Regions from separate parts of the Kitasatospora sp. NPDC054795 genome, predicted to be linked through region 4. Evidence: riboswitches for the same ligand, from Rfam matches in the RefSeq annotation. Region 4 holds a riboswitch; each other region holds the start of a gene.
The links. Region 4 has a riboswitch for cobalamin ahead of ACWGJO_RS32755 (HoxN/HupN/NixA family nickel/cobalt transporter). Riboswitches for the same ligand answer to the same signal wherever they lie in the genome.
Positions count from the first base shown of each region.

Region 1: another riboswitch for cobalamin. It lies ahead of metE (5-methyltetrahydropteroyltriglutamate--homocysteine S-methyltransferase); the one in region 4 lies ahead of ACWGJO_RS32755 (HoxN/HupN/NixA family nickel/cobalt transporter).
Region 2: another riboswitch for cobalamin. It lies ahead of ACWGJO_RS04595 (cobalamin biosynthesis protein); the one in region 4 lies ahead of ACWGJO_RS32755 (HoxN/HupN/NixA family nickel/cobalt transporter).
Region 3: another riboswitch for cobalamin. It lies ahead of ACWGJO_RS15590 (ribonucleoside-diphosphate reductase subunit alpha); the one in region 4 lies ahead of ACWGJO_RS32755 (HoxN/HupN/NixA family nickel/cobalt transporter).

Region 1 is NZ_JBSHAP010000017.1:51,260-53,450, forward strand. It holds gene cobF (precorrin-6A synthase (deacetylating)) at 1-501, opposite strand, end outside; cobalamin riboswitch at 616-860, shown strand; gene metE (5-methyltetrahydropteroyltriglutamate--homocysteine S-methyltransferase) at 1,017-2,191, shown strand, end outside.
Region 2 is NZ_JBSHAP010000008.1:23,882-26,072, forward strand. It holds gene ACWGJO_RS04590 (alpha/beta hydrolase family protein) at 1-220, opposite strand, end outside; cobalamin riboswitch at 567-698, shown strand; gene ACWGJO_RS04595 (cobalamin biosynthesis protein) at 806-1,798, shown strand; gene ACWGJO_RS04600 (cobyric acid synthase) at 1,795-2,191, shown strand, end outside.
Region 3 is NZ_JBSHAP010000036.1:50,035-52,225, forward strand. It holds gene ACWGJO_RS15585 (glycosyltransferase family 39 protein) at 1-951, shown strand, start outside; cobalamin riboswitch at 1,001-1,157, shown strand; gene ACWGJO_RS15590 (ribonucleoside-diphosphate reductase subunit alpha) at 1,350-2,191, shown strand, end outside.
Region 4 is NZ_JBSHAP010000121.1:20,124-22,314, reverse strand. It holds gene ACWGJO_RS32765 (hypothetical protein) at 1-268, opposite strand, end outside; gene ACWGJO_RS32760 (ArsR/SmtB family transcription factor) at 327-710, opposite strand; cobalamin riboswitch at 792-1,004, shown strand; gene ACWGJO_RS32755 (HoxN/HupN/NixA family nickel/cobalt transporter) at 1,036-2,151, shown strand.

The sequences.
Region 1 (2,191 bases), on a different contig from region 4:
GGTGGTGATCTGCACCGGTCGGCCGACCCGGGTCAGCGTGGTGCGGTGCCGGGCGGCGAGCGCGGAGACGCTGCTGATGCCCGGGATCACCTCGTACGCGAAGGGCACGCCGCCCCGGTTCGACACGTCGTCCACCACGGCGATGACGCTGTCGTAGAGGGCGGGGTCGCCCCAGACCAGGAAGGTGCCGTTCTCGCCCGGGCCGAGGTGCTCGGCGACCAGCCGTTCGACCAGATCGGCGCGGCGGACGCGCCAGTCGTCCACGGCGGCCGCGTACGCGGGGGTGGTGCGGTCCCGTTCGGCGTCCGGCGCCTCGACCACGCGGTGCCCGGGCCGTCCGTGGTCGGCCAGCATCCGGCGACGCAGCCCGATCAGATCCTGCCGTTCCTCGCTCTTGTCGAGGATGAAGAAGACGTCGGTGCGACCGATCGTCTTGACCGCCTGCAGGGTGAGGTGGTCGGGGTCGCCCGCGCCGATGCCGATGACGAAGATGTGCCGCATGGGAGACATTCTGCCGCCCGCTCCCGGGTGCGCCGCCCGGGAGCGGGCGCGGAGCCCGCGTCTCAGCACGCGGACGCCTTGCGAGATTTCCGCCTCGGCGCCGACGGTTTGCCCCTAAGCTGGCGGTGCAGCTGGTTCGCCCTGTCCGCCAGGCAGGCGCGTCGTAAGAGGGAACCCGGTGACGCCTTTCAACTGGCCAGTCCGGGACTGCCCCGCAGCGGTGAGTGGGAACGACCGCCGTCATACGCACTGGACCCGGGACGGGTCTGGGAAGCGACGGCCAGTAGGTGTCCGCCCCGGTTTCGGCCGAGGTGGGTGTGCCCGCGAGTCCGAAGACCTGCCACTGCCCGTGCGCGAGCGTTCGCGCCCGGCCATCCGGTGACCTCGTGGGCGGGTCGGCGACCATATCGGGCGGAGCCGCGCACGGGTGCGGTCGTCCGTCCGGTCCGTCATCCCTTCGCGTCCTCGTGCCGTCACCGGGCACTTGAGGATCCAGACTCGCGAAGGAGAGTCCCTTGACCACGAAGTCCGCAGCCGCGGCGAGCGTCGCCACCGCCCACGGCTACCCCCGTCAGGGCCGGGGCCGTGAATTGAAGAAGGCGATCGAGGGGTACTGGAAGGGCACGGTCACCGCGGGGGCGCTGCTGGCGACCGCCGCCGACCTGCGTCGGGGGAACTGGCAGCAGCTCGCCGACTCCGGCATCGAAGAGGTCCCGACCGGAGACTTCTCGCTCTACGACCACGTGCTGGACACCACCGTGGCGGTCGGTGCGATCCCGCCGCGGCACCGGGAGGCGGTCGACGCCGACCCGCTGGACGGGTACTTCGCGATGGCGCGCGGCAACCAGGACGTCGCTCCGTTGGAGATGACCAAGTGGTTCGACACCAACTACCACTACCTGGTGCCGGAGTTGGGCCCGGACACGGTGTTCGCCGCGAACCCGGCCAAGGCGGTCGGCGAGCTGCGCGAGGCGCTGCTGCTCGGCCACGCCGCCCGGCCGGTGCTGGTCGGCCCGGTCAGCTACCTGCTGCTCGCCAAGCCGGCGCCCGGGGTGGCCGCGGACTTCCGACCGATCACCCTGCTGGACCGGCTGCTGCCCGTCTACGCCCGGCTGCTCGCCGACCTGAGGGCCGCCGGTGCCGAGTGGGTCCAGCTGGACGAGCCCGCGCTGGTGCAGGACCGCACCCCGGCCGAGCTCAACGCGGCCGCGCGCGCCTACCGCGAGCTGGGCGGTCTCACCGAGCGGCCCAAGCTGCTGGTCGCGAGCTACTTCGACCGGCTCGGCGAGGCGCTGCCGGTGCTGACCAAGGCCCCGGTCGAGGGCCTGGCGCTGGACTTCACCGGCCCGGCCGCCGCCAACCTGGAGGACCTCGCCGCCGTCGGCGGCCTGCCCGGCAAGCGGCTGGTGGCGGGGGTGATCGACGGGCGCAACATCTGGATCAACGACCTGGAGAAGTCGCTGGCGACCCTGGCGACCCTGCTGGGCCTCGCCGGCACCGTCGACGTGGCGCCGTCCTGCTCGCTGCTGCACGTGCCGATCGACGCCGCCGCGGAGCGCGACATCGACCCGCAGATCGCCCGCTGGCTGGCGTTCGCCCGGCAGAAGGCCGGCGAGGCGGCGCTGCTCGCCCGGGGCCTGCGCGAGGGCACCGGCGCGATCACCGCCGAGCTCGCCGCCAACCGCGCCGA
Region 2 (2,191 bases), on a different contig from region 4:
CGCCGTCCGCCCACTCGACCGCCCAGCGGCCGGGGCGCAGGCTCTCGGGGCCGCGGGTGAAGGTGACCCGGCCGGGGGAGAGGCCGCGGACCAGGACCGGCCCGGACTCCGGGACGGCGGCCACCGGACGGACCGTCCGGTCGGAGGCCCGACGGCCGATCACCAGCACGGCGGCCCCGACCGCGGCGGCCGCCACGACGGCGGCGGTTCCCCAACGCATTTCGCTCCCCGCTCTGTTGCTCACGGACCGGACGGTGTTCGGGCACCAGTTCACCGGCGCTCCGTCCGCCCGGCCACCGGGCTGGGCCGTCCGGGTCACCCGGGCGGCGGCCAGGCGGCGCTGAGGAGGTGTCGGAGGCGGGCAATGAGGGTGGTGGGGCGGGGCGGCGGCGGAGCCGGCGGCGCCCCGGTGGGAGGGGACGTGGTGTTCCCGGTGGAGGGCGGCCCCGCGCCGGGCGATCCCCCGGCGCGTCGGCGGCGTCCGCGTGTGACCAACCCCTCTGTGACCTCGGTTGACTCCCGGTTCGGGCCCGTGATGGGATCCTGGGGCCAAACGGAGGCATGGAGAGGAAGCCGGTGGAATTCCGGCGCGGTCCCGCCACTGTCACCGGGGAGCACGCTCGGAACATCGCCACGGCGGCCGTCGACGGCCGCTGGAAGGCTCCGGGGGTGCGTTCGACCCGGAAGCCAGGAGACTCTCGCCCCCGTCACGTCGATCCAGGGCGCGGACCCTGAGTGAGGACACGCACGCGATGCAGGCTGCCCCACCCCACCGGACTCCGAGCTGCCTTCCGCCGTGCCCCCGATGACCCCGCTCGGGCCCTCCTCCTCGCCGCGCCCGCTGGCCCGCGCCGCCGCGTTCGCGCTCGGCGCCGTCGCGGGCCATGTCGCCGACGCCCGCTTCGCCGACCCCCGCCGGGGCCATCCGGTGGCTGTCTTCGGCAGCGCCGCGACCCGGCTGGAGCGTCGGCTGTGGCGCGACGACCGCGGCGCGGGGGCCGGGTACACGGCGCTGTGCGTGGGCGCGGTCGCGGCGGGCGCGCTCGCCCTGGACCGTACGGTGGGCCGGCGTCCGCTGGGCCGGGCGGTGCTGGCGGCGGCCGCGACCTGGACAGTGCTCGGCGGCACCTCGCTGACCCGGGAGGCGCGCACCATCGGCCGCTCGCTGGCCGCGGGCGACCTCGCGGCCGCCCGGGAACGGCTGCCGCACCTGTGCGGGCGGGACCCGAGCGCGCTGGACGGGCAGCAGATCGCCCGGGCGGTGGTCGAGTCGGTGGCCGAGAACACCGCCGACGCCGTGGTGAACGCGCTGACCTGGGGCGCCCTGGCCGGCACGCCCGGCCTGCTGGCCTTCCGCGCCGTGAACACCCTGGACGCGATGGTGGGCCACCGCTCGCCGCGCTACGCCCGGTTCGGCTGGGCCTCGGCCCGGCTGGACGACCTGGCGGGCTGGCCGGGCGCCCGGCTGACGGCGCTGCTGACGGTGGCCGCCGCGCCCGAGCCCCGTACGGCCTGGCGGGTCTGGCGGCGCGACGGCTCCGCGCACCCGAGCCCGAACGCGGGCCAGGCCGAGGCGGCGTTCGCCGGCGCGGTGGGCGTACGGCTGGGCGGGGCGCTGCGGTACGGCGAGCGGGTGGAGCACCGGCCCGTACTGGGTGCGGAGCTGCGGCCGGTGACGGTGGACGACATCGAGCGCGCCTGTGCGCTCTCCCGGCGGGTGGGCGCACTGGCGCTGGGTACGACGGTCGCGGGGCACGTCCTGCTGCGGATGCTGCTGAGGAAGAGGGGACGGGCATGAGCAAGGCGCTGCTGGTCGCGGGGACGACCTCGGACGCGGGCAAGAGCGTGGTGACGGCCGGGATCTGCCGTTGGCTCGTCCGCCAGGGCGTGCGGGTCGCGCCGTTCAAGGCGCAGAACATGTCGCTCAACTCCTTCGTCACCGCCGACGGTGCCGAGATCGGCCGTGCCCAGGCGATGCAGGCCCAGGCCGCCCGGGTGGAGCCGGAGGCGGCGATGAACCCGGTGCTGCTCAAGCCGGGCGCGGACGGCCGCAGCCAGGTGGTGCTGCTCGGCAGGCCGGTGGCGGAGGTGGGCGCGCTGGACTACCGCGAGCGCAAGCCCGTCCTGCTGAAGCGCGCCCTGGAGTGCCTGGCGGACCTGCGCGACCGCTACGACGTGGTGGTCTGCGAGG
Region 3 (2,191 bases), on a different contig from region 4:
GCGGCCTTCGCCGCCCCCGCCCTGGTCGCCCTCGCCTTCGCCTGCGCCCGGCCGTACCACCGGGTGGGCCCGGCCGCCCTGCGCGCGCTGCTGACGGCCCTCGGCACCCTCGTCCTGCTGCTCCCGTACGGCACCCTCGGCAAGGTCGCCGGGTGGTCGCCCTCGCGCGGCAACGCCCCCGGCTCGGCCGGCTCGATCCTGCTCGGCACGCTCCAGTGGGCCGGCCTGTTCACCGTCCTCGCGGTGGCCGGCACCATCGCCTACGCGCGCCGCGAACAGATGCCCGAGCACGACGCGCCGGAGAAGGACGCCCTCCCCACCACCTGGGGCCGGCGCGCCCTGCTCGGGGCCGTCCTGACCGCCACCGCCCTGCTGGTCCCCGCCGCCCACCTGTGGACCGGCACCTCCGGCGCGCTGTTCCGCCACCTCGGTTACGGCATGCTGCTCGCCGCCCCGCTCGCCGGGGTCGGCCTGACCCGGCTGGTCGGCGCCCACTTCCGCCACCCCCAGCTCGGCATCCTGGTCTGGGTCGCCCTGCTCGCCCTCGGCCTGGAGCAGTCCGCCCTGCGCTACCAGAACGGGCCCGACTCCGGCCGCCTGCTGGCCGTCCTGCGGGTCCACACGGAGCCCCAGGGCCGCTACCTCACCGAGGTCGACGGACTCGCCGAGTACTACCTCGGCGGCGTCTCCAAGCCCGAGCAGTGGATCTCCGCGCGCGCCGGCACGGACTACCGCGACGGGGCCGGGGTCGAGCACCACGGCGACGACGGCAGCGTGGCCGCGATCCGGGACGGCTGGTTCACCATGGTCGTCCTCGACAGCACCGCGCCGAGGGCCACCGACCGGGCCCTGAGCGAGGCCCTGAGCACCGCCGGGCACTACCGGCTGGTCGCCCAATTCACCTCGCCGACCGGCGATTCGAGTACGTACAAGGTCTATCTGAAGCACTGACCGGCCGCCCGGCCCACGCACATCCGCGACACGACAGGCACAACATATGGTGCCGCCGCAGTCCGGCGGCACTACATGTATGCTCGCTACTGCTGTCGATGCAGGGGAACCCGGTGCGAATCCGGGACTGCCCCGCAGCGGTGAGCGGGCGGCTCCAGCAGCCGCGCCCCGCGAGTCCGAGTACCTGCCGACGGCGTGCGCCACGGCCCTCCCGCAGAGGCCGCGCCGGCACCAGCAGTACCCCTCCGGGCCTCGCGGGCGGGCCGGGGAGTCACCTCGCGCGACGCTTTTTGCGTTCGCGCCGTGCTCCCCTGCCCAGATCGGCCCGGTGGCCCCCCGATCACCGCCGCCGATCGCCGCCAGGAGAGAGCGCCTTGACCACCGCTGCCTCAGCCACCCTGCCCACCCAGGGCTCCGGTACCGCCTTCACCGACCCGACGGTCTCCGACCCCGGGGGCGCGCTGCTGCGGCTGCTCACCGACCGCAGCACCGACCTCACCGAGGTCGACCCCGGCCATGTCGCCGCCGCCGCGCTGCGCGGCCGCCACGCCGGCTCGGACTTCGCCGAGCTGCGCGGGCTCGCCGTGGACGCCGCCGCGTCGATGATCGCCGAGGACCCCCAGTACTCGAAGCTCGCCGCCCGCCTGCTCGCCCTGGAGATCGTCGACGAGGCGAACAGCCAGGGCTCGGTGTCCTTCTCCGCCTCGATCGCCGTCGGCCACGCCGAGGGCCTGATCGGCGACACCACCGCCGCCTTCGTCACCAAGCACGCGGCCGCCCTGGACGCGCTCGTCGACACCAAGGGCGACGACCGCTTCGAGTACTTCGGCCTGCGCACGGTGCAGTCCCGCTACCTGCTGCGCCACCCGATCACCCGCAAGGTGATCGAGACCCCGCAGCACTTCCTGCTCCGCGTCGCCTGTGGCCTGGCGGTCGGCGACAGCGAGCAGTCCGTGCGCGAGGTGGCCGAGCTGTACGGCCTGATGAGCCGCCTGGAGTACCTGACCTCCTCGCCGACGCTCTTCAACTCCGGCACCCGCCACCCGCAGATGTCGAGCTGCTACCTGCTCGACTCGCCGCTGGACAACCTGGACTCGATCTACAACCGCTACGCGCAGATCGCCCGCCTGTCCAAGCACGCCGGCGGCATCGGCCTGTCGTACTCGCGCATCCGCTCGCGCGGCAGCCTGATCCGCGGCACCAACGGCAAGTCCAACGGCATCGTGCCGTTCCTGCGCAC
Region 4 (2,191 bases):
CCAGGTCGAAGCGGCGGCTGACGGCGTCCTCCCAGTCCAGCACCGTGAAGCCGGGCAGGCCGTGCAGGTACTCGTCCAGGGCGCGGTCGGCGAAGGCGGAGCCGGGGTTGACGGTGAAGTACCGCTCGATGCCGTCCGGGTTCAGCAGGGTCAGGACGTCCAGGACCCGGGTGGCCGAGGTGAGGGTGCGGGCGACCGCCAGCACGCGGGCCCTGACCGGTCGGGTGTTCCACCGGTCGGCGGGCCAGGCGTGGGGGCGGGACGGCACGTCATGATCGTACTCATCCGCTCCGGCCGCGGCGCGGTTCCGGGGCCGGGCCAGTGGGTCAGCCCGTGGCCGCGGTGGGCTCGTGGTGTTCGCCGGCGACGCACTCGTCGAGGAGGGGGCGCATGGCCTCGTCCACGAGCTGGTAGCGCACCACGCGTCCGTCCCGGTCGCCGGTGACCACGCCGGCCGTGCGGAGCAGCCGCAGGGCCTGGGAGACGGCGGGGTCGCGCATGCCGGTGGCGACCGCGAGGTCGGTGACGGCGAGCGGCCCGGCCCGGTGGAGGGCGAGCAGCAGGGCGAGCCGGCCGGGGTCGGCGAGCAGGGAGAACCGCTCGGCCCAGGACCGGACGTGGGCCGGGTCGCCGATCGCGGCGATGGCCTCGCAGACCCGGTGCCCGTCGATGGTGCGGTGGCCCGCGCGGTCGGCCGGTACGAGATGCATGCGGACATTCTCGCAGGCGGCGGTCTGTGATCCTGGACACCTGCGCAGGTGCGCAACCTTGCACGGGTCGGGCGTGGCCCCTACGGTGTTCCCCGCCGTGGTGCTCGGGAAGACCGGTGACGGACCCTCAGGGGTCCCAGCCCGGAGCGGCCCTCGCCACTGTGATCGGGTCGTTCCTCCGTCCGCGGAGGAACGTCGTCCGTACCCATGGAGCCACTGGGCGCCTCGCGCGCTTGGGAAGGCGGGTACGGGCGTCCCGTCAGCCAGGAGACCGGCCACGGCATCTCACGAGGTTTTCCACGAGGTGCTGGAGCGTGATCCGCAGATGACCCTGCCCGAAACCGTTGCCGCCGGGGCCGAACCGGCCCCCTCCGCGCTGCCCAGCTTCCAGTGGCGGCGCGAGGACACCGTCCGTACCGCCGGGCTGATGGCGGTGATCGTGGCCATGCACGTGGTGGCCTTCGGCACGCTGATCTTCCTGGTCGCACCCGAGAAGTACGCGGTCGGTACCCAGGTCTTCGGGGTGGGCCTGGGTATCACCGCGTACACCCTCGGGATGCGGCACGCCTTCGACGCCGACCACATCGCGGTGATCGACAACACCACCCGCAAGCTGATGGCGGACGGCAAGCGGCCGGTCTCGGTGGGCTTCTGGTTCGCCCTCGGACACTCCTCGATGGTGGTGCTGATGGCCGCCCTGGTGGCGGGCGGCGCGCAGCTGGCGAACACCCTGATGGACGACGAGTCGACCACCCACAAGTGGCTCGGCGTGATCGGGACGACCACTTCCGGCGTGTTCCTCTACCTGATCGGCGCGCTCAACCTGGCGGCGCTGCTCGGCATCCTCAGGGTGTTCCGCTCGATGCGGGCCGGGAAGTTCGACGAGAAGGAGCTGGAGGCGCACCTCGACTCGCGCGGCTTCATGGCCCGGGTGCTGAACCGGGCGACCCGTTCGATCACCCGGCCCGGGCAGATGTTCCCGGTGGGCATGGTGCTGGGCCTGGGCTTCGACACCGCGACCGAGGTCACCCTGATGGTGATGGCCGGCTCGGGCGCCGCCTCCGGGCTGCCCTGGTACGCGATCGTCTGCCTGCCGCTGCTGTTCGCGGCCGGGATGAGCCTGTTCGACACCCTGGACGGGACGTTCATGAACTTCGCGTACCAGTGGGCCTTCGCCAACCCGGTGCGGAAGGTGTACTACAACCTGACCATCACCGGTCTGTCGATCGCGGTGGCCTTCGTCATCGGCACCATCGAGCTGGTCGGGGTGCTGCACGAGAAGCTCGATCTGACCGACCCGGTCACCGGCTTCATCGCCGACATCTCACTGGACAACGTCGGCTACGCCATCGCCGGGCTGTTCGTGGTCGTCTGGGCGATCGCGATCGGGTACTGGAAACTCGCCGGGGTCGAGAAGCGCTGGACGCCCGAGGGCTCCTGAGCCACCCGGCCGCGAGCAGCGGCCTGCCCGCGCACGCCGG